Regions from separate parts of the Nostoc sp. NZL genome, predicted to be linked through region 2. Evidence: predicted binding sites of a transcription regulator. Region 2 holds the regulator's gene; each other region holds the start of a gene.

Region 1 (6,535 bases), on a different contig from region 2:
GCACAGATTTTTCTCAGTTTTTAGCCTATTATCTACCTGCCAACACATCAGCATATACTGATTTTGGCTTGCCATGAGCAGAAAAGCAAACATAAAAATTTTGATCTGCCAATCTTGGTAGGGCTAGAAAAATTTAAAATCCAAAATCCAAAATTCAAAATTTGCTATTACTCCTCTGATTTTCCAGACCCCTGAGTATTCGCAGGTGAGGGTAGCCAGTAGGCAAGTAGACCTCATAAACCACTCCAGTAGACTGCCTGGTTTTGGCTATTATCACGTTCCATAAAGATTAAGGAACTACACAATCCAATCATTAAAGTACTAAAAAGCACTTGTATGGCAAATTTCCAGATTTCTAGTTTTTTCATAGTGTAAGACCTCCAATAAAGATTAATTCACCCTTGTAAGGTTCTAATATCACTCTGTAGAAGGGTGCTAATAATAAGTAGCTGGTTTAGTTTTCACACTGTAATTTGATAATTTCGGAAAAGTACAATGAACATATTTGAATTATTCGCTATACGGACTATGAAAACGAGAAAAAAGTAAGCAAGAAAAGAAGTCAAAAGAATTGCTGATTTTTGACTTTTACCTTTTCTTCCGACTCCGCTTTCTAAGGTCGGTTAATGCGATTGAGCAACCAAAGCGATGCCACAAGCCCTGCAAAGTGCGCTGAGACAGTGTTGGTGTTTGCCTGTACCACAAGCATATCTAGACCGCTGATAATTCGGGTGGGGTCAAAAAATTGGGTAGTTATAGCTTGAGGAGATATGGATCTTGCTACTAATGTTCCAACGATCGCTTGCGCCCCCAAAAGAGTCACTAGCGTCCCCCCTAAATTCACCCAAAGTCCTAAGCGTAATACTTGCACTGTCTCGCTTTTCCGAGGGCGGTTGCTGGGATTAGAGGATTCCAATTGCTTGCCAATTCTAGTGTAACGGTAAGCTAAATAAATGCCTACGGCTAAAACAACCAGTCCACAAATTGCTAAAAATACGCCAAAGCCAGTCCCAGGATTATTACTAGGACTGCCAGTTCTTTGATTAAAGATGGCGAACAGCAGCACAATTATGCTAGAAACAACGCCTAGTACTAGCTGAATCCAGAAACTAATCCAACCTGTAAGGCGAAAGGTTTGGGCAATTGCCCGGAGAGTTGAGGAAGATGATGGAGCATCGGGAGTCTGTGACATAATTGATCACCAATGTGCTGGGTGCTTTCAAAAGACATGGAAAACCTTGTTGAGAGGTATCGCACTTTGCGTCTCTCCCTTTCCTAGTCTTTGCGTCTTCTTTGATAAATTTACTATCACACTTGCCAAATGGGGCAAGAGATTCTCTTATCCAGAAAATCAGTAATGGTTACTACTTAGGTGTGTCTACAGGCGTAGCAGCTTTAACCCAGACATATCCCTTAGCTTAAGGTTTGAGAATCGGCATTGGGAAAATCACTGTAAAACAAAGTGTTTATTAAGTTTTACAGACAAAATTGCATTTTACCTGTAAAATTTCTTCGATAGCATTTTATTGCTTAAGCAGTTCTAACCAGCTCGGCATCACTTAACACCAAGATAGTGACTTCGCCACGCTCTGTTCGCTCCTCACCACACTGTATCGAGCTTGGGTAGGGGTACAGTATTTTGTGCCTCTAAAACTCGCAAACTCGTCCCACAACTTCACAGGCGTGGGTAATTATTTGGTATTTACGCAATGGATATCTATTCTAAGTAGCTTTATATACGTTATTCACTTAGCGGTAGCACTGTATACTGACTACAAGGATTGTAGACCGTACCCTAAGGCATTTTTTTAGCCATTCACTAACCATGAAACTTGAGGATATATATCAATTCTTTGAGAATCCTCCGCCAACTTACCTTTGTCAGGAAGTAGCAGTTTGTTACATACTGTCTGTTTTGTTACAAGGTGAATCTTACGGAACCGAGTTGATTGAGCAATTAGAAACTGAATATCCCACCTCTAGGCTTTCGGATACCGTACTTTATAGTGCAATCAAATTTCTGGAAGACCAAAAGGCAATCACTGGATATTGGAAGAAACTGGAAGGACGAGGACGCCCCAGGCGGATGTACCAAGTTTCTCCAGAGTGGCAAGTTCAAGCGCAGGATTTAGCTTTTCTTTGGCAAGATTACATCAACAGGAGGACAAAGTAACGAATAATTGATATTGATAATGAATAAGTCTCCTCCAGTCAAACAGTAACAATTAGTTATGGATACTGCTATTCTGCCATCTACGTTCCTGCTAACCTTGTTGTTATCGGTTGGGCTGTTTTTCTTTATTCGTGCCTCGACTAAAGACCGCATAGAAACAGCGCAAATGGTATCTGAGCAAGACGAAGCTGCTTTAATGTCTCAATTAAAAGATTATTTTCGCTCGCGATCTTACCGAGTGGCAGCGGTAGACCGAGAACAAAACAAAGTGACTTTTGAAGGTAATGTTCGCCCCAGTTGGTTCTTAGCTATATTTTTAACTCTGCTGGCAGCTACTGGTATTATTTGTCTATCTCTGGTCGTATACCTGCTTTTTCCTAAGCTCAGTAGCTTTGTTTTGGCTATGGTACTGCTGTCGCCTTTAAGTGGTCTATTTTATTGGAAAAAATCTGGAAGACTTGAGAAGGTGTCGCTCAAAGTAGAAACAACTCAGAGCGAACAAACCTCCTCAAGTAAGATCACTGTAGTTGGCCATCGAGATGAACTTAGTGAGTTACAGAGGACTCTACATCTCAAGGCTGTTGAATAATTGTTGGTTTTTATGACCATCTATTAACTATGATATGCAGACTTCTGACCTGACCTACTCTTTAGGCAATGGAAAGTAGGAAGGAGGAAATCAAGACTTCTGCTTTGTCAGTTTTCCCCACAACTTTTGTCGTGGGGAAAAATTTAAATTCATTAACTTAAATTCGTTGACAGAGCTTGGTTAACAATTTACGGCATAAGAGCGCAACTTCACTAGCGCTTTTGGATGCGCTTGGCTCTATACCCACTCCCTTCTGCATCATCAAAATAGTATCAACCCATGCAACATAGCGTGGTTTGAGACAAGTTGACTTTCCAACTACCTGGACTAGCCTTAAAAAGCAAATCAGCTCCAAACTAAAAAAAAATTAAATTCTGCATAAACTTAGCAATTTTGCCAGTTAATGTTAGTCAGGAGCCACATTCAATGCGTAAGATGACCATTTATAGTTCACCGACTAGCTAAAGCAAGAGGTTCTTGACCTGGCGAAGGTTCTAACACCCTCAAGCTAGGAAACAAGAAATGATTTTCCTCTACGTATTGAGCACCAAACAGTCCCTTTTCTGCCCAGAAATAACGGTCTGTGGTGTGTTCGTTTCGCTTTACGAGTAGCAAAGCCGGTGGCAAAATACCTTCAGCTTGAATGAATCTTCTCGCTGCTGTCACAGGCTTTTCTTCGCCACTTTCGATGCTATATTGAGGCACATGTTCCAAAATGCGTCGTCCTTCCTGACGACGACGACTCTTCCTTTTGCGTCTCCTTGCCAATCTATTGTCCTCCTCTTTCAAGCTATAGATTGTAGTGATAGCTACAAAATCCGTCGTCATTATATAAGTTCTAGTTCAAAATATCAATAGTTTTTAAGCTTTTAATGTAAGAAAATTAATATCTTTGGAGATAGGGAAAAGAAAATCACCAAAGGATATAATCCCTTGGTACAAACCATCGCTAAGAAAATTTTAGTTAAGCTTTATTAAATGAGTGAGGTAAAAATTAAGTATCCTCTCTTACATCATGCCTCAAAATCTGTAATCTTGAGCAAGAGCTAAAAAATGTTAATGTCTGCCAGTTCCGATTTTCTTGCTCTATGTCGAGAGCAAATAGCGCTGCTAACCCAAGGGCTGGGAGCAACTTTAAGTATTGTGTACCTGACACAAGAATTGGTAGAGACTCCCTCAGGTGAGGCAAAACTGATTCCTGTAGTGATTTACCCGGAAACAGCATTATTACCGCCAGGGAAGGAGACTGCTGAAGCGACTGTACACAATCAACTTCAAGTTGGAAATGTGTTTATATTACCTAATCATCAGAGAAGGTTATTGACAACAGGATCAGAATCTCCAACCTCGTCACCGGAGTCTGAGATCCCAGATGCGTCTCAACCCCATCTAAAAGAGGAATATTTATTTAGTGGTAATCAAATTGTTTTACCTCTGGTTTATGAGGGTGTAATGATGGGGTTACTAGTGACGGGTAGAGAAGATCGGGTATGGAATGAACACGAGGAAAGTCAGATTCAACGGATAGCCCAAACACTGGCGATCGCTTGTATTTTAGATCAGCGGCGAGCATGGTTTGAGCAGCAGTTGCATGAACAACAAATTCTCCAAGAAAAACAACGGGATTTGCTGGATAACCTGTTGCATCAGTTTCGTAACCCATTAACAGCGTTGCGGACTTTTGGCAAACTGCTATTGAAACGACTCAGCCCAGCAGACGCTAACCGGGATGTGGCAACTAGTATTGTGCGGGAAAGCGATCGCCTCCAAGAATTGCTGCAACAATTTGATCAAGTAATTGACTTGACAGAGGCAGATTTAGCACCACTACATCTCCCCGAACATGAAGTATTCGTGGAAGCAACTATCCAAAAAGACGCTAAACCGCCGCTATTATTACCGGGAACGGGAGATAAAGCAGTTGACTGCTCGTTAGCAGATATATTAGAACCATTATTAATATCAGCCAAAGCGATCGCCCAAGAGCGAAAGCTAAAACTAATAACTGAAATTCAACAGAATTCACCCCTAGTACGTGCCAACGTCAAAGCATTACGAGAGGTCTTAACTAACATCATCGATAATGCTTTGAAATACACTCCCACTGGGGGCAAAATTTTGATTCAGGCGGGGCAAGAAAAGGCTAATTTTCAGGGAATTGTTATTAGTGACAACGGCCCTGGCATTCCACCCCAGGATTTAGAGCATCTTGGAGAACGACATTATCGGGGTGTACAAGCGCAAACAGAAATCCCTGGCACTGGTTTGGGGTTAGCGATCGCAAAACAATTAATAGAGCAAATGCAGGGCGAAATCGAGGTTTTCAGCCCTGCAATCAACTCTAAGCTAACTTCACCCGATGCGCCGGGAACTACGTTTATTATTTGGTTACCGGAAGTTGAGAATTAGTCATTAGTATTTACAAATGACCAATAACTATCTTACTGAAACCAACAAGTTTTGATTGATTGTCATTTGCAAATCGGTATCTGGGTCAATTGCTACTAAATCAACACTATTTCTGCCGAAGAACAGACCAATTAACGCACCGATACCAGCGCCACCCAAGACCTCTTCTGTGGCAATGGCGCGATCGCCTGTGACAGCAGATACCGCAGCGGCTGCACCTGCGCCCAATACAGTATTCTTGATAATTGAACCAGTACTAGTACCTTTGTTGACGGTTTCAGTTTTGGTAATCACTTCAGAGCTAGCGTTAAGCTGATACTCTTGACCACTCGTCAAAACTAGTTTCTCGGCAACGAATTGAGAACCGCCTGTAGCAGGTTTGAGTTGACCAATAACTTGACTACCAGCAGGAATCACTACAGATCCTTCTTGCGTAACCACGTTTTGGGATACTGTCAATGTCAAGGGCGCTGTTTCATCCTTTGTAACCAGAATTTTTTCTGCCTTGTCATACTTCACAGGGATAGCAGTCCCTTGGGGAATTGTCACAGCTACAGGTATTGGGGTAGTAGACCCAACAGCCACGACATAGGGCGAGTTAATTGCTGAGGCTTGATTAGAACTAACCAATGCTTGGTAGATAAAAGCTGCTACCTGGGCGCGAGTGGCGGTTGCGGTTGGATTCAGGAACTTCACATTAGGATAGTTCACCACAATTTGCTTCTCAGTTGCTGCTGCGATCGGGCTACGGGCATAGCTAGCGATGTTAGAGGCATCGTTGAAGTATTGCAGAGTGCTTTCGGTATTACCGCTGGGACTATATTCCAGCCCGTTAGCGAGGGAAACTAAAACCTGCTGGCGTGGAATAGCTTGGTTAGGCTCAAAGCGATTACCAGGATAACCAGATAAGAAACCAATGGTATAGGCTTGTTGAATAGCACTAGATGCCCAATAGTTGCTTGGCACATCAGTAAAATTGATTGCCTGCCGTTGCTGTGCTTTTTGGAAAGCTTTGTTGACCATAGCGGCAAATTGAGCGCGTGTCACCGCTTCTTCAGGGCGGAAAGTACCATCAGGAAATCCGGCAATTACACCTCGTTGAGACAATTGTTGAATAAATTGTGCTGCCCAATAGTTAGATGAAACATCAGAAAAAGTAGTTTGAGCAAAAGATGGTGAAGCTGTAATGAAGGGCGCTACAGTACCTACTGTGACGCTTAAAGCCATGAGTGCAGCTGTTCCAGATTGCAAACGATTTAAGTTAAACATTATTTTTACTCCAGTACAATTATTTTTTTTACTGTTAATTAATTAGACATCTTCTGAAGTATGAGGTTCCCATTAATTCATGTTTTTTGTAAAAA
Region 2 (6,535 bases):
GGGGGAATTTGGTATTCGCCTGTATACTCAGGTACTTCAAATACATTTACACGGATGCGATCGCCGCCTCCTAATGAATAATTAGTATCTATTTGTGTTTGCGTGGTTGGTGATTGTGTAGTTGGTGGTACTGGTTGTCCCTGAGCTAGACTGGCAGATGGCACAGCGGCATTGACAGCAGTTAACAAAGCCACACCCACAACTGGCTGAGTTAGGAATTTAAACAAAGTTGTGTTAAGCATATTTACCTTGAGACTCTGAAACTACGATCAATAAAGTACTGTCTAAACATTTTTATTTTGACTATACCTAAGTATTCAAGTTCCCCGACACTCTTATTTTCCTCGAAAAGTGTCATTTTCCGGAGTAAATTTGTCTATTGAATTTGAATTTTTAGTGAAGTTAATTTAAAGTTAAGCCAACTTGAATATAGGAATTATCAAAAAATATTAGGACTTACACAAATCAACATAGTTTATACAAGAAACTATCTGTTAACCGAACAAGTACTTACGAATGAAATTTATTGTCAAAGTCAATTTTACGACATCTTAACTGTGATTCAAAATCTGCTAGGACTACCAAAATTATGAACAATTTCATTAAATAAATACAAATAACCTTAAAAATAGATCGTAATTTGATTTTTTGTAGGTTGGCTTGAGAAAGATAAACTCAAAAAGACAGAAATTTTGGGTTTTCTTCCTCAAATTAATCCAAAATTTACTATTTACCAACAAGCGAGAAGATTAATTAAGTGAGTCATTTTTCCTTTGAATTTGTTGAATAAAAAACTCTTCTAGGGAGTAACGCGACAAGTTCATGGCGATAATTTTACCCTCCATGAGACGAAGACTGGCGAGAAAATCATAGTAATCGTCTTGTAATGTACCTTGCCATGAACCATCAGGTTCAAATCTGAGAGTGGGTATCCATTTTTTCAGAATTTCCCAGTCACCACCTTGACCTTTTACGTGATATGTGTTGTTTTTACCTAAGAGTTCATTGAGGGAACCAGAGCAAATTAATTCACCTTGAGCGAGGATGGCAATGCGATCGCAAATCTGTTCTACTTCACTAAGAACGTGGCTGTTGAAAAAAATCGTCTTCCCAGCGGCTTTTAGCGCCAAGATAATTTCCCGCATCTGGTAGCGTCCTACCGGATCAAGACCAGACATCGGTTCATCGAGAAAAACCAAATCTGGCTCGTTAATTAGCGCCTGTGCCATGCCAACACGCTGTAGCATTCCTTTAGAGTAGCGACGCAGCAGCTTTTTGCGGGCATCGGCTTGGGATAAACCCACTAATTCCAGCAGTTGGGGAATGCGTTGGCGTTGGATACTTTGGGGAATTTGGAATAGCCCAGCGGCTAGCTGCAAAAATTCCCAGCCAGTGAGATAGTCATACAAATAGGGATTTTCCGGCAGATATCCGATATGTTGCTTGATAGTGCGATCGCCCAGTGGCTCACCCAATAATAATCCTCGTCCAGAGCTAGGACGAATAATTCCTAGCAACAATTTTAAAAGGGTAGTTTTCCCAGCTCCATTTGGCCCCAGCAACCCAAAGGTTTCGCCTTTATAAACTGTTAGAGAACAGTTTTTGAGAGATACGACTTTTTGATTTAGCCAAAAACCAGTGCGGTAGACTTTTCGCAACTCAGAAGTCAGGACTACTGGCGGAGTATCTGTGGTATTAAGTTGAGAATCAGGGTCATCTGCAACAGACTTCATCTCGGAATTACCAGCTTGGTATTAATTACAAGTTACCCAGTAGGCTGATAATAACCATCACTAACCTGTGTGTCAATTATCGCAAACAGAGTAGCTGAATTAACATTAAAAATATCAGCCCTGGCAAGTAATTCTGGCTAGCTTTACAAAACGCCTTTAGAACTGGGAATCAAGCCAGCACGACGGGGGTCGATTTCAACCGCCAGCCGCGTTGCCCTCGCAAACGCCTTAAATGTTGCTTCAATAATGTGATGGGAATTAATGCCATCCAGTTGCCGAATGTGCAGTGTCATTTGGCTATGGTTCACCAAAGCCACAAAAAATTCGCGCACGAGTTGCGTGTCATAGGTTCCTACCCGCTGGGTAGGAATTTGCAAGCCGTAGCTGAGGTGAGGACGTCCGGAAAAGTCTAGCGCTACTTGAACTAAGGCTTCATCCAGTGGTGCTAGGAAATTACCAAAGCGGACAATGCCTTTTCTGTCTCCTAGTGCTTGGTTGAAAGCTTGGCCCAAGGTAATGCCTACATCTTCGTTAGTGTGATGGTCATCAATTTCCAAGTCTCCCTTGGCTTGGACATCTATATCAATCAGTCCGTGGGAGGCAATTTGATGCAACATATGATCCAAAAACGGAATGCCAGTTGCTGCCGTGCAAATTCCTCTACCATCCAGATTAATGGTAACTTGCACATCAGTTTCACCAGTGGTGCGGTGGACAGTGGCAATCCGAGGGGTTTTAGTTGACTGATCGTAGCTTGAATTAACTTGACGATTGGTTGTTTGCATGGGGAGTGGAAAGAGTTAGAAGTTAGGAGTTATGAGTTATAAATTTTTAACTCCTAACTACTAACTTTATCGCGTCACATTCCCATAATTTCATATCCTGCATCTACATACAGCACTTGTCCGGTAATACCGCTGGACAAATCACTACACAAGAAAGCGGCAGTGTTGCCCACTTCTAGCTGAGTGACGGTACGTCGTAGGGGAGCTACTTCTTCTACATGATGAATCATATCCAAAATCCCGCCGACTGCTGAAGATGCCAAAGTGCGGATGGGACCTGCGGAGATGGCATTCACGCGGATATTTTGCGGCCCTAGTTCGGCGGCTAGGTAACGTACACTCATTTCTAACCCCGCCTTGGCAACTCCCATAACGTTATAGTTGGGGATTGCTCTAACACCACCTAAATATGTGAGGGTGACGATACTACCTCCCTCTGTCATCAAAGGTTTAGCTGCACCACTTAACTGCACCAGCGAGTAGGTACTAATTTCTAAGGCGGTGTTGAAGCCAGAACGAGAGGTTTGGCTAAAATCTCCACTCAAATCGTCTTTGCTAGCAAAGGCAAGACAATGGATGAGGATGTCTAGCTTTCCCCACTGATTGCGGATTGTTTCAAAGGTAGATTGAATCTGTTCATCATTTTGGACATTACAGGGAAGAAATAAGCTGGGGTTGAGGGGTTCTACCAACTCCGCAACTTTTTTCTCCATTTTGCCGCGTTCATCCGGCAGGTAGGTAATACCCAGGTTTGCTCCGGCTTTATGGAGCTGTTGGGCGATGCCCCAGGCGATCGAGCGGTTATTGGCAATACCTGTAACAAGAGCATTTTTTCCAGTCAGATTCAGCATAGAAATTGTTAATGCGATCGATCATTAGGAGCATACTAGAATCTGAGGCTAGTTTGTCTTTGTTTTACACAGGATTTGCAAAAATGAATATTGGTAAGAGTGTTTGCTGTGACAAAAATCTTGATTTTTTCTAAAGATATTCTCAAAATAACTTTATTTGTTCTTCAAAAAACCTTTTGAATACAGCTATTGGAAGTACTTATCAACAATTAGTAGCTGAAAGGATCAACAATTATGTATCATTATAAACAAAGAGTTATGAAGAGATTAGTTTGAGTATAGGAAAGTACAAAAAGGTTGACGGTGCTATATTCATTTTTCGGGTGTATTCTTAGGTAATCAGTTTTTGTTTTTCCGGCATTGGGTAGGGGAAGGGAGATGATCGTGACACAAGATAAAGCCCTAGCAAATGTATTTCGTCAGATGGCGACCGGGGCGTTTCCGCCAGTTGTGGAAACGTTTGAACGCAATAAAACGATCTTTTTTCCTGGCGATCCTGCCGAACGAGTTTATTTTCTTTTGAAAGGTGCTGTTAAACTTTCCAGGGTGTACGAGGCAGGAGAGGAAATAACGGTAGCGTTGCTACGGGAAAATAGTGTTTTTGGTGTTTTGTCATTGCTGACGGGAAATAAGTCGGATAGGTTTTACCATGCGGTTGCATTTACCCCTGTGGAATTACTGTCAGCACCAATTGAACAAGTGGAGCAAGCACTCAAGGAAAATCCAGAATTATCAATGTTAATGCTGCGAGGTCTGTCTTCCCGCATTTTACAAACGGAGATGATGATTGAAACTCTCGCTCACCGAGATATGGGTTCTCGGTTGGTGAGTTTTTTGCTAATTCTTTGTCGGGATTTTGGCGTTCCTTGTGCAGATGGGATCACAATTGATCTGAAGTTATCTCATCAAGCGATCGCAGAGGCAATTGGTTCGACTCGTGTTACTGTTACTAGGCTACTAGGGGATTTGCGTGAAAAAAAGATGATTTCTATCCACAAAAAGAAGATTACTGTGCATAAACCTGTTACCTTAAGTAGGCAATTCACATAAATGCAATTGGAGAAAGGGGAATCGGCGCGTGTTCTATTTTGAAAAATGACACTAATAGCTAGAGGTAAATCTAAAAATTGAGTAATTTCAGCTATTGCCAATTTCCACTTCTTTCCAGACAATGGTTAAAAGTAGTAGGCTGTATCTGGAAGGATTTCGGTAGCTAAAGATGACCACCGGATACATCCTCATCGCAGCAATTTTAATTCTGGGAGGCGTAATTGCAACCGTGGGCGATCGCATCGGCACACGAGTTGGCAAAGCCCGCCTCTCACTTTTTAACCTTCGTCCGAAAAATACTGCTGTACTGGTAACTATTTTTACGGGCGGTTTGATTTCAGCATCAACCTTAGGAATTTTATTCGCTGCCGACGAAGGCTTGCGAAAGGGAGTCTTTGAATTGGAAGATATTCAAACAGACCTCAGGCAGAAGCGGGAACAGCTAAAAACCGCAGAAGCTCAGAAAAGTCAGGTAGAGAGTGAGCTAAATCAAGCAAGAATTGCCCAAGCAAAAGCACAACAAGAATTGCAGGTAATCAATCAATCTTTGCAGGCGGCAAATGCCAAACAACGCCAAACACAAGCTCAATTGAACCGTACCATTAGTCAACAAGCCCAAACTCAAACTCAACTCCAACGCACTCAAGGTCAGCTAGAACAAGTTGTAACTCAGTACCAAAAAGCTATAGCTGAATTGCAAAGCGTTTACAATCAGAGAAAGGAGCTACAGGCAGCAGTTGAACTACTGAAGACAGAACGTCAAAGGCTTTACGCTGAAGCTAAAAAAGCTATTGATGAAGCCAAAGCAGCTATTGAAAAACGCGATCGCGAACTCGCTAACCGCCAAGAAGCTGTAGAACAGCGCGATCGAAAAATCGCCCAACTGGATCAACTAATTCAAAAGCGTAATCTAGAAGTTGCAGCGCGAGAGCAAGTAATTGCCAAACGGGAATCTCGCCTCAAAGAATTGGAAGGACAACAGGAGCAACTAGAACTGGAAGTTGCAAGGTTAGAAAAATATTATCAGTCCTACCGCGACTTGCGTCTGGGTAAGCTAGCTTTAGTTCGCGGTCAAGTTCTGTCTGCTGGTGTAGTTCGTGTGACCCAACCGAATGCTGCCCGTCAGGCAGTGGTACAACTTTTACAAGAAGCCAATCGCAATGCCAACCTGGAATTAAGTGAACCCGGCGCAAATCCTGCAAATGCAGAGCTAATACGCTTCACCCAGGAGAGGGTTGAGAAATTGAGCAAGCAGATTGAGGATGGTCAAGAATACGTGGTGCGAATTTTTTCCGCTGGTAATTATGTCAGAGGAGAAAAGCAGATAGAATTTTTTGCCGATACAGCCCGGAATCAATTGGTTTTTTCGGGAGGCGCGGTGCTGGCCACAACTACTACCGATTCCAAAACCATGACATCCTATCAGTTACAGCAGCGGTTGGAAATACTGATTTCTGCTTCCCAATTTCGGGCCCGTAACGCCGGAATTGTCGAAAATGTCCAAGTAGACGGGACTTTTTTACGCTTTGTCAATCAATTAAGACAGTATAATCAACCCTTGGAGATCAAAGCGATCGCAGCAGAGGACACTTATACAGCTGGGCCCTTGAGAGTAAAATTAGTGGCAATAGTCAACGGACAAATTATTTTTAGTACTTAAAAAATTATTTGCACACTGTTATTAGTAAGATTTAAACATATTGAACAGCAGGCAAAATAGTTGCTGTGATTGTATTTATTCTCTACGAGACGCTACGCGTAGCAAGATCCCTGTAAGGGTAAATTTCTAATTCTTAATTTTTAATTTTGAATTTATTATGAATTTCCGTGAATTTTCACCAACGCAACCAGTCATCTTGGGGTTTGATCCAGGTCGAGATAAGTGTGGTTTAGCGGTGATGGGACTGGATCGGCAACTGTATTATCATCAGGTCGTGCTAGCAAAAGAGGCGATCGCTACCATTGAGACACTGCGTCAAAAGTTTCCGATTTCCTTGATGGTGATGGGCGACCAAACTACAGCCAAGCAGTGGAGACAAAAATTATATCAGGAATTGACAGAACCTCTGAGTATTATTTTAGTGGATGAGCGCTACACAACCCTAGAAGCACGCGA
Region 3 (6,535 bases), on a different contig from region 2:
TTAGCAGATCGTTGGCAAGAAGAGGCCAGAAATCTTAAGTTTCGTTTTAATCGAGATTTTTGGGTGGAAGACCATGATTTCTGCGCTTTGGCTTTGGATGGAGATGGCAAGGCAGTAGATAGTATTACCTCAAATCCTGGTCATTGTCTGCATTTGGGTCTTTTTACACACGAAAGAGCCTATAGTGTAGCAGAACGGTTGCGGGCACCAGATATGTTTAATGGCTGGGGCATTCGTACCCTGAGTAGTTTGTCACCCGCTTACAATCCGATGGGCTATCACATTGGTTCAGTTTGGCCTCATGATAACGCTCTGATTGCAATGGGATTGCGATCGCTCGGTCTTATTGATCAAGCACTGGAACTTTTCCAAGGTTTATTCGACATGACTGAGCAGCAGCCTTACCAACGTCCTCCAGAACTTTTCTGCGGCTACGAACGGAACGGTGATAATGCTCCTGTGCAGTATCCAGTTGCCTGCACTCCGCAAGCTTGGGCTACTGGTAGTATTTTCCAACTACTGCAAATGATGGTTAACTTGGTGCCTGATGCTCAGAATAACTGCTTGCGAATAATCGACCCCGCTTTGCCAGAATCGATTAATCGTCTGTCATTTCATAATTTGCGAGTCGGCCCCACCATCCTCGATTTAGAATTCGAGCGTTCTGGTACTACGACTGCTTGTCGCGTTGCAAAAAAACGCGGTAATTTACGCGTAGTTATCGAAGCATAGAAAGATACTAGGGAGTAGGTAATTCACCACTCCCTATTTTATGCTTGGTGCGTAGGCGTAGCCCGTCGTAGACATCGCGCAGTGCCATTCACTCCAACCAACGCAGTTTTAGCCTGCTTCATGGCCAGTGTATAGAGTTATCAAAAGCTGCTCTACAAGCTCGATCAATTCATATATATTATATAATTTTGCGTAAGTTATGTAGTTTTGAAGCCATGAGCAATAGAATTACGTAATTATAGTGCATTCATTAGTAACTGATACTCAGATTTTCAAACTACACCATGCCCTTTCAGGCTCAACCTGTCCTAAGTTGACAAAATAATTTTAACTTACCAGCCGACCGACGCGATCGCCTCAAGTTCAAGGATAGTAGTAATAAATTTCTAGTAGGTGAAGGGTTAAGGATGTAAAAACAACAATAATTTACACCCAAAATCCTAACTTCTAATTCTTATACTTCATCAGAATTTTCTCTTTTATGTCCTGGGGATGCTTCGTAAAGTGCATCGAGATGTTGACGCGCATCTTCAACGTTAATCGAACGCATTACCAAAAGTGGCTCTTTAATTAAGTTGCCCGCGCTATCTAATAACTCTGGATGAGGTACAAACTGTTTTTTTGATGAATAATAACCATAGTTGCCTTGATTATTCATTGGCGAGGAATTCGTCGGGTAAGTTCGCTCCCGATCAAAACTGAACATGATCAGATTACGAATTAAGTTGCCAACAGCTATAAATGCAAGGATTGTAAAAGCAAGAATGTAAAGCAGGTGTAACATTGGATTCTCCTCCAGAACAACAATTTTTAAAACTTTATTTTGATTTTGTAACGCTTTGCTTCGCCGACACTGTAACTCACAGTTAAGACGAGCATTTGACGCATAAAGAGTGCGTTTACATTTATATGGAGCTATTTGTCAACCGTCATTTCACTTACGGTAGCATAGGATACATTATCTTGTTAATCCAAATAATGTTAAGAAAGTGTTAAGAGTTTTTTACTATTTCTTTGACGGCTGATTGACCGTCTTGTGTAGATGCAAAGGGGCTTGTCGTTAGAAATTGCTAAGTAGTCTGCCAAAATTTAGCAGATGCTTCTATCTGTTGCTTAGACTTCACGCGCTTGACGAAAGCGCATTGCGACATTCCAGCATTCTGTTACTAATTGATGCCAAGGCATTAACGTTGCCATATCAATTCCGACTTGTTTATCAGTAGCTGTAAACAGCATCTTCGCCGTATTTAGTTCATCCTGCGCTTGCTTAACCCGCAAGAGCAAGTCAGATTGCTCTTGGTGACTCATAAATGATAGTTGCTCGGTTTCGAGTAAATGGCGCGATCGCATAAACCAATGCTGAAAATCTTCCAGCAGGGGTTCTAAAACCGTTTTCAGCAAATCAGTCCCTGGTAAATTCGAGTCTGACATAAATGAGAAGAATATTTCAAACTTTCTTACTAATATTAACGTTATTTACGTTTCTTAACATTTTTATTATTTCTCTCATAATTCCGAGGATGTGAAAATATGTAACAAAGAACACAGAATTCATTATATAGTCTTGCTCATGGGTTTGTACAGTTCCTTTGGATAGGTGTCTACATATCATATCGGGAGTTAGCTGACACCGAGCTGCAATTCATAAGTTAATTTAGCGATTGCGTGGAATCCTGAATTTGATATTCACCGAACCGATCAAAAATTTATCTTTATCCCCTATCACAAATGAAGTCAGTAGTTGGAAGATAAAGCTGATCTGGCAAAAATCAAAGTCGTTATAGTTGAATAAGCCTACAGATTCAGATAAATCACCTTTTGTAATCACTTCGCCAACGGTTCAGCAGCCAATGTCGTCAAATTCATCAAATCAGTCACAACAGTCAGAACAAGTTGAAAAAATTTATTTACCGCGTACTAGCGAATCAGAGAACTTAAAAAAGATTCGCCACACTGCTTCCCATGTAATGGCAATGGCAGTACAAAAGCTGTTTCCCAAGGCGCAAGTTACAATCGGCCCTTGGATTGAAAACGGTTTTTACTACGACTTCGACAATCCAGAACCATTTAGCGAAAATGATCTCAAAGTCATCAAGAAAGAGATGGCTAAGATTATCAATCGCAAGTTGGCAGTAATTCGGGAAGAAGTCAGCCGCGAAGAAGCCGAACGCCGGATTCAAGGAATTAACGAACCTTACAAGCTAGAAATCCTGGCAGATATAAAAGAGGAACCAATTACGATTTACCACCTGGGAAATGAATGGTGGGATTTGTGTGCGGGGCCTCATTTGGAAAATACCAGTGAATTAAACCCGAAGGCAATTGAACTAGAAAGCGTTGCTGGTGCTTATTGGCGTGGGGATGAAACCAAAGCCCAATTACAACGCATCTACGCCACCGCTTGGGAAAGCCCAGAACAACTCGCTGAATATAAGCGACGCAAAGAAGAAGCGCTACGACGAGATCACCGGAAACTGGGTAAGGAACTGGGATTATTTATATTTTCTGACCAAGTGGGGCCGGGTTTACCTTTGTGGACACCCAAAGGTACTCTGTTAAGGAGTACTTTAGAAGACTTCCTCAAGCAAGAACAGATCAAGCGCGGCTACCAGCAGGTTGTCACTCCTCATATTGGCAGAGTGGATTTATTTAAAACCTCTGGACACTGGCAGAAATATAAAGAGGATCTGTTCCCGATGATGGCAGAAAATCAGGAAGCCGCAACACTGGAACAAGGCTTTGTTCTCAAAGCCATGAATTGTCCCTTTCACATCCAAATATATAAGAGTGAATTACGTTCCTACCGGGAACTACCGATGCGGCTAGCAGAATTTGGCACTGTTTACCGCTACGAACAATCAGGAGAACTGGGCGGTTTAACACGGGTGCGGGGTTTCACTCAAGATGATGCCCACATATTTGTTACCCCAGAACAGTTAGACAGCGAATTCCTCAAAGTGGTGGATTTGATCTTGTCAGTGATTAAGACTCTGCAACTGGGGAATTTTAAAGCGCGACTCAGTTTCCGAGATCCAACCAGTGATAAGTATATCGGTTCCGATGAAGCTTGGAACCAGGCTGAGAATGCCATTCGTCGGGCTGTTGAAACCTTGGGGATGGATCATTTTGAGGGAATTGGGGAAGCAGCTTTCTACGGGCCCAAACTAGATTTTATTGTCAGTGATGCCCTAGAACGGGAGTGGCAATTGGGAACTGTGCAGGTAGATTACAACTTGCCAGAACGCTTTGATTTGGAGTACGTCGCTGAAGATGGTGTTCGCAAACGTCCAATAATGATTCACCGTGCGCCTTTTGGTTCGCTGGAAAGGTTGATTGGGATCTTAATTGAAGAGTATGCGGGCGATTTCCCTTTGTGGTTAGCGCCAGTGCAAGCTAGATTACTGCCAGTGGGTGATACACAGCTAGACTTTGCTAAAGATGTGGTGGCGAAGATGCGTGCATTGGGCATCCGTGCAGAAGTTGATACTAGTGGCGATCGCTTGGGTAAACAGATTCGCAATGCAGAGAAAGAAAAAATACCCGTGATGGCAGTGGTGGGAGCTAAGGAAGTGGAAACCAACACCCTGAGTATCCGTACCCGCGCCTCTGGGGAATTGGGAGTTATCCCTGTAGATGAGGTGGTGGATAAAATGAAGGATGCGATCGCTAAGTTCGAGAATTTCTAAAACCTAACCGCAGACGCACACTAATTACAATTGGTGTGCGTTTTGTTTAGTAGATCAGATTATTGGCTAGCTGATAGGTTTTGGCAAAGGTGCGATCTTATAGGTATTGAATATCAAAGACTCATTTTAACTTTAACTTTTGACGGGTTCTGGAAGGTTATAAAGTATCACAGACAACAAAACTTTTCTTAATCACCGCACCCAAGAAAACTTTTCGAGTTATTCAACATTGATAGGATTGATCTAAAGACTTGTGGAATCTGCTCTTCCTAAACAGACTGGACTTGCATAAATTACTGTCAACAATTTTTGACTCACATCATGAATCGCTTTACCTCTATTTTGCTTGCCGGCTTGATAGCATCTGCTTCAGCTTTGGCTATTTCTCCAAAAGCTGATGCTAATATACCAGTGTCTTATATTGCTGAGTTAGATAGCAACAGCTATCAACGCAACGATGATGGTAACTATGAGGTTCTGAGTCGTCACTACAGAAATGGTGATTATGACCGCCAGAACGACCTTCGCAACATTCGTGACAATAATCGCCGCTATGACCGCGATAACAATCGTCGCTATGACCGCGACAATAATCGCCGCTATGACCGCGATAATAACCGTCGCTATGACCGCGATAATAATCGCCGCTATGACCGCGATAATAATCGCCGCTATGACCGCGATAATAATCGTCGCTATGACCGCGATAATAATCGCCGCTATGACCGCGATAATAATCGCCGCTATGACCGCGACAATAACCTTCGCAACATTCGTGATAATAACTTTCGCTATGAGCGCGATCGCGACTGGGGTCGTAGTTAATCCTTCCGCCTATCTATTAAGCTTAGTTCCAAGTGAACTGAGCATTGATTCTACTTGGCGTTAGGACAGACACAATCTCTTTTTCCACTCATTCCTAATATCTGACTTTTCACTCTTATCTAGAAAACCTCGCTTCTATTCCCTAGTAAGGAAGCTTGCTCAGGGGTTAGGTTTAGCGTTAGCTTTCCTATATGACGTGAAAAGTCAGATTTTTATTAAATCAAAAATGATCGCTGTTTAATTTTAATTTAATGTAGATGCTTAGGCATGATCAAATCGCCGCATTAAAGCTTAATTAACTTGAAGCCCCAAGGTTTCAAAGCCGCTAAAGCTATTTCTTCATTTACACCTTCATAAGCTTCCCATTCCAAGGGGTGTTCTTTTGGATGTCCGTCGCCGACATTACCTGCAACTTTAATTATTGGACAGTTGGCGATGCGATCGCGCTCCAACCCTCTTGGAATTGCTAGTTCGATTTTGTGCCCGATAAACTTCGCTGTACTGTCATTAGCTACAGATTCACGGATTAAACAAATATCACCCGCAGTCCCCCAAGTCGTTTGGTAAATGTGCAGGAACGATATATAGGTTGCTGGTTTGATGGATCTTTTTAGAACGTGCATTATCTGTAATCCTTACACTATGAGGGAAAAATCATAAATCATATGAGTATTTTGTATCACGTTCGTAGGGAAGAATGTTTTTAAATCACATTTTGCACCTAGCCCAGGCGATTAGAAACCGCCTGGTAGAAGATGTGAAGCTTAAAACACGATAATCGCCCACATACTAACTCCCAGCCCAATAGCTGCTAGGTGTTGCCAAAGGAGCGATCGCACTGGTTGTTTTGCAATCTTTTGCGTTAATAATATAGTCATTAACACTGAGAAAATTATCGTTGCACCTTGCAAAAAGGCAATCACAGCTGGGTGAGCAACCAATATTGGTAATTGTTCACCACTCAGACCAAGGGTCGCAAAGGTAACTGGTAAAATCCGCCCGCCTTCGCCTAAGCCCAAACGCAGATAGTGAGCTAAGTTTCCCCCCAAAACTAATGGTAGGTAGCCATAGGCAAGTTCTACAAATGATCGCGACTTACGGTTAAAGTTGAACACTTGGAGCAAGCCATAAGCCCCAAAGGTAAAAATCGCTGGGATAATTAACACTAGCAGGGATAATCCCAAGTGTTGCCAAAACTGAGTTAAATCCAGTTGTAACCCCAGCCAAGATTGTAACTCTGGCAAGCGATGCAGATATATCCCACCCAACAGCAAAAACAATAATGCTACTTC

Evidence for each region. The regulator NtcA, encoded in region 2, controls nitrogen genes in cyanobacteria. The targets are predictions, from matches to a motif close to TNTGTANNNNNNNNTACANA.
Region 1: F8R90_RS04170 (DUF3155 domain-containing protein) is a predicted target of NtcA. The motif match lies at 3,559-3,578, and genes of this name have one in related genera.
Region 3: F8R90_RS30645 (DUF2605 domain-containing protein) is a predicted target of NtcA. The motif match lies at 2,262-2,281, and genes of this name have one in related genera.

The regions. Positions count from the first base shown of each region.
Region 1 is NZ_WBKL01000032.1:10,489-17,023, forward strand. Features, by position in the region: gene serS (serine--tRNA ligase) at 1-4, opposite strand, end outside; gene F8R90_RS33335 (hypothetical protein) at 234-368, opposite strand; gene F8R90_RS04155 (DUF3611 family protein) at 614-1,192, opposite strand; gene F8R90_RS04160 (PadR family transcriptional regulator) at 1,826-2,173, shown strand; gene F8R90_RS04165 (cofactor assembly of complex C subunit B) at 2,232-2,762, shown strand; gene F8R90_RS04170 (DUF3155 domain-containing protein) at 3,213-3,530, opposite strand; gene F8R90_RS04175 (GAF domain-containing sensor histidine kinase) at 3,816-5,171, shown strand; gene F8R90_RS04180 (S-layer homology domain-containing protein) at 5,199-6,440, opposite strand.
Region 2 is NZ_WBKL01000022.1:43,448-49,982, reverse strand. Features, by position in the region: gene F8R90_RS02450 (polysaccharide biosynthesis/export family protein) at 1-242, opposite strand, end outside; gene F8R90_RS02445 (ABC transporter ATP-binding protein) at 750-1,733, opposite strand; gene hisB (imidazoleglycerol-phosphate dehydratase HisB) at 1,877-2,518, opposite strand; gene fabI (enoyl-ACP reductase FabI) at 2,593-3,369, opposite strand; gene ntcA (global nitrogen regulator NtcA) at 3,748-4,419, shown strand; gene F8R90_RS02425 (DUF3084 domain-containing protein) at 4,589-6,079, shown strand; gene F8R90_RS02420 (pre-16S rRNA-processing nuclease YqgF) at 6,237-6,535, shown strand, end outside.
Region 3 is NZ_WBKL01000207.1:59,378-65,912, forward strand. Features, by position in the region: gene F8R90_RS30635 (amylo-alpha-1,6-glucosidase) at 1-732, shown strand, start outside; gene F8R90_RS30640 (DUF2973 domain-containing protein) at 1,187-1,516, opposite strand; gene F8R90_RS30645 (DUF2605 domain-containing protein) at 1,846-2,163, opposite strand; gene thrS (threonine--tRNA ligase) at 2,583-4,418, shown strand; gene F8R90_RS30655 (hypothetical protein) at 4,740-5,243, shown strand; gene F8R90_RS30660 (hypothetical protein) at 5,528-5,866, opposite strand; gene F8R90_RS30665 (sigma 54-interacting transcriptional regulator) at 6,008-6,535, opposite strand, start outside.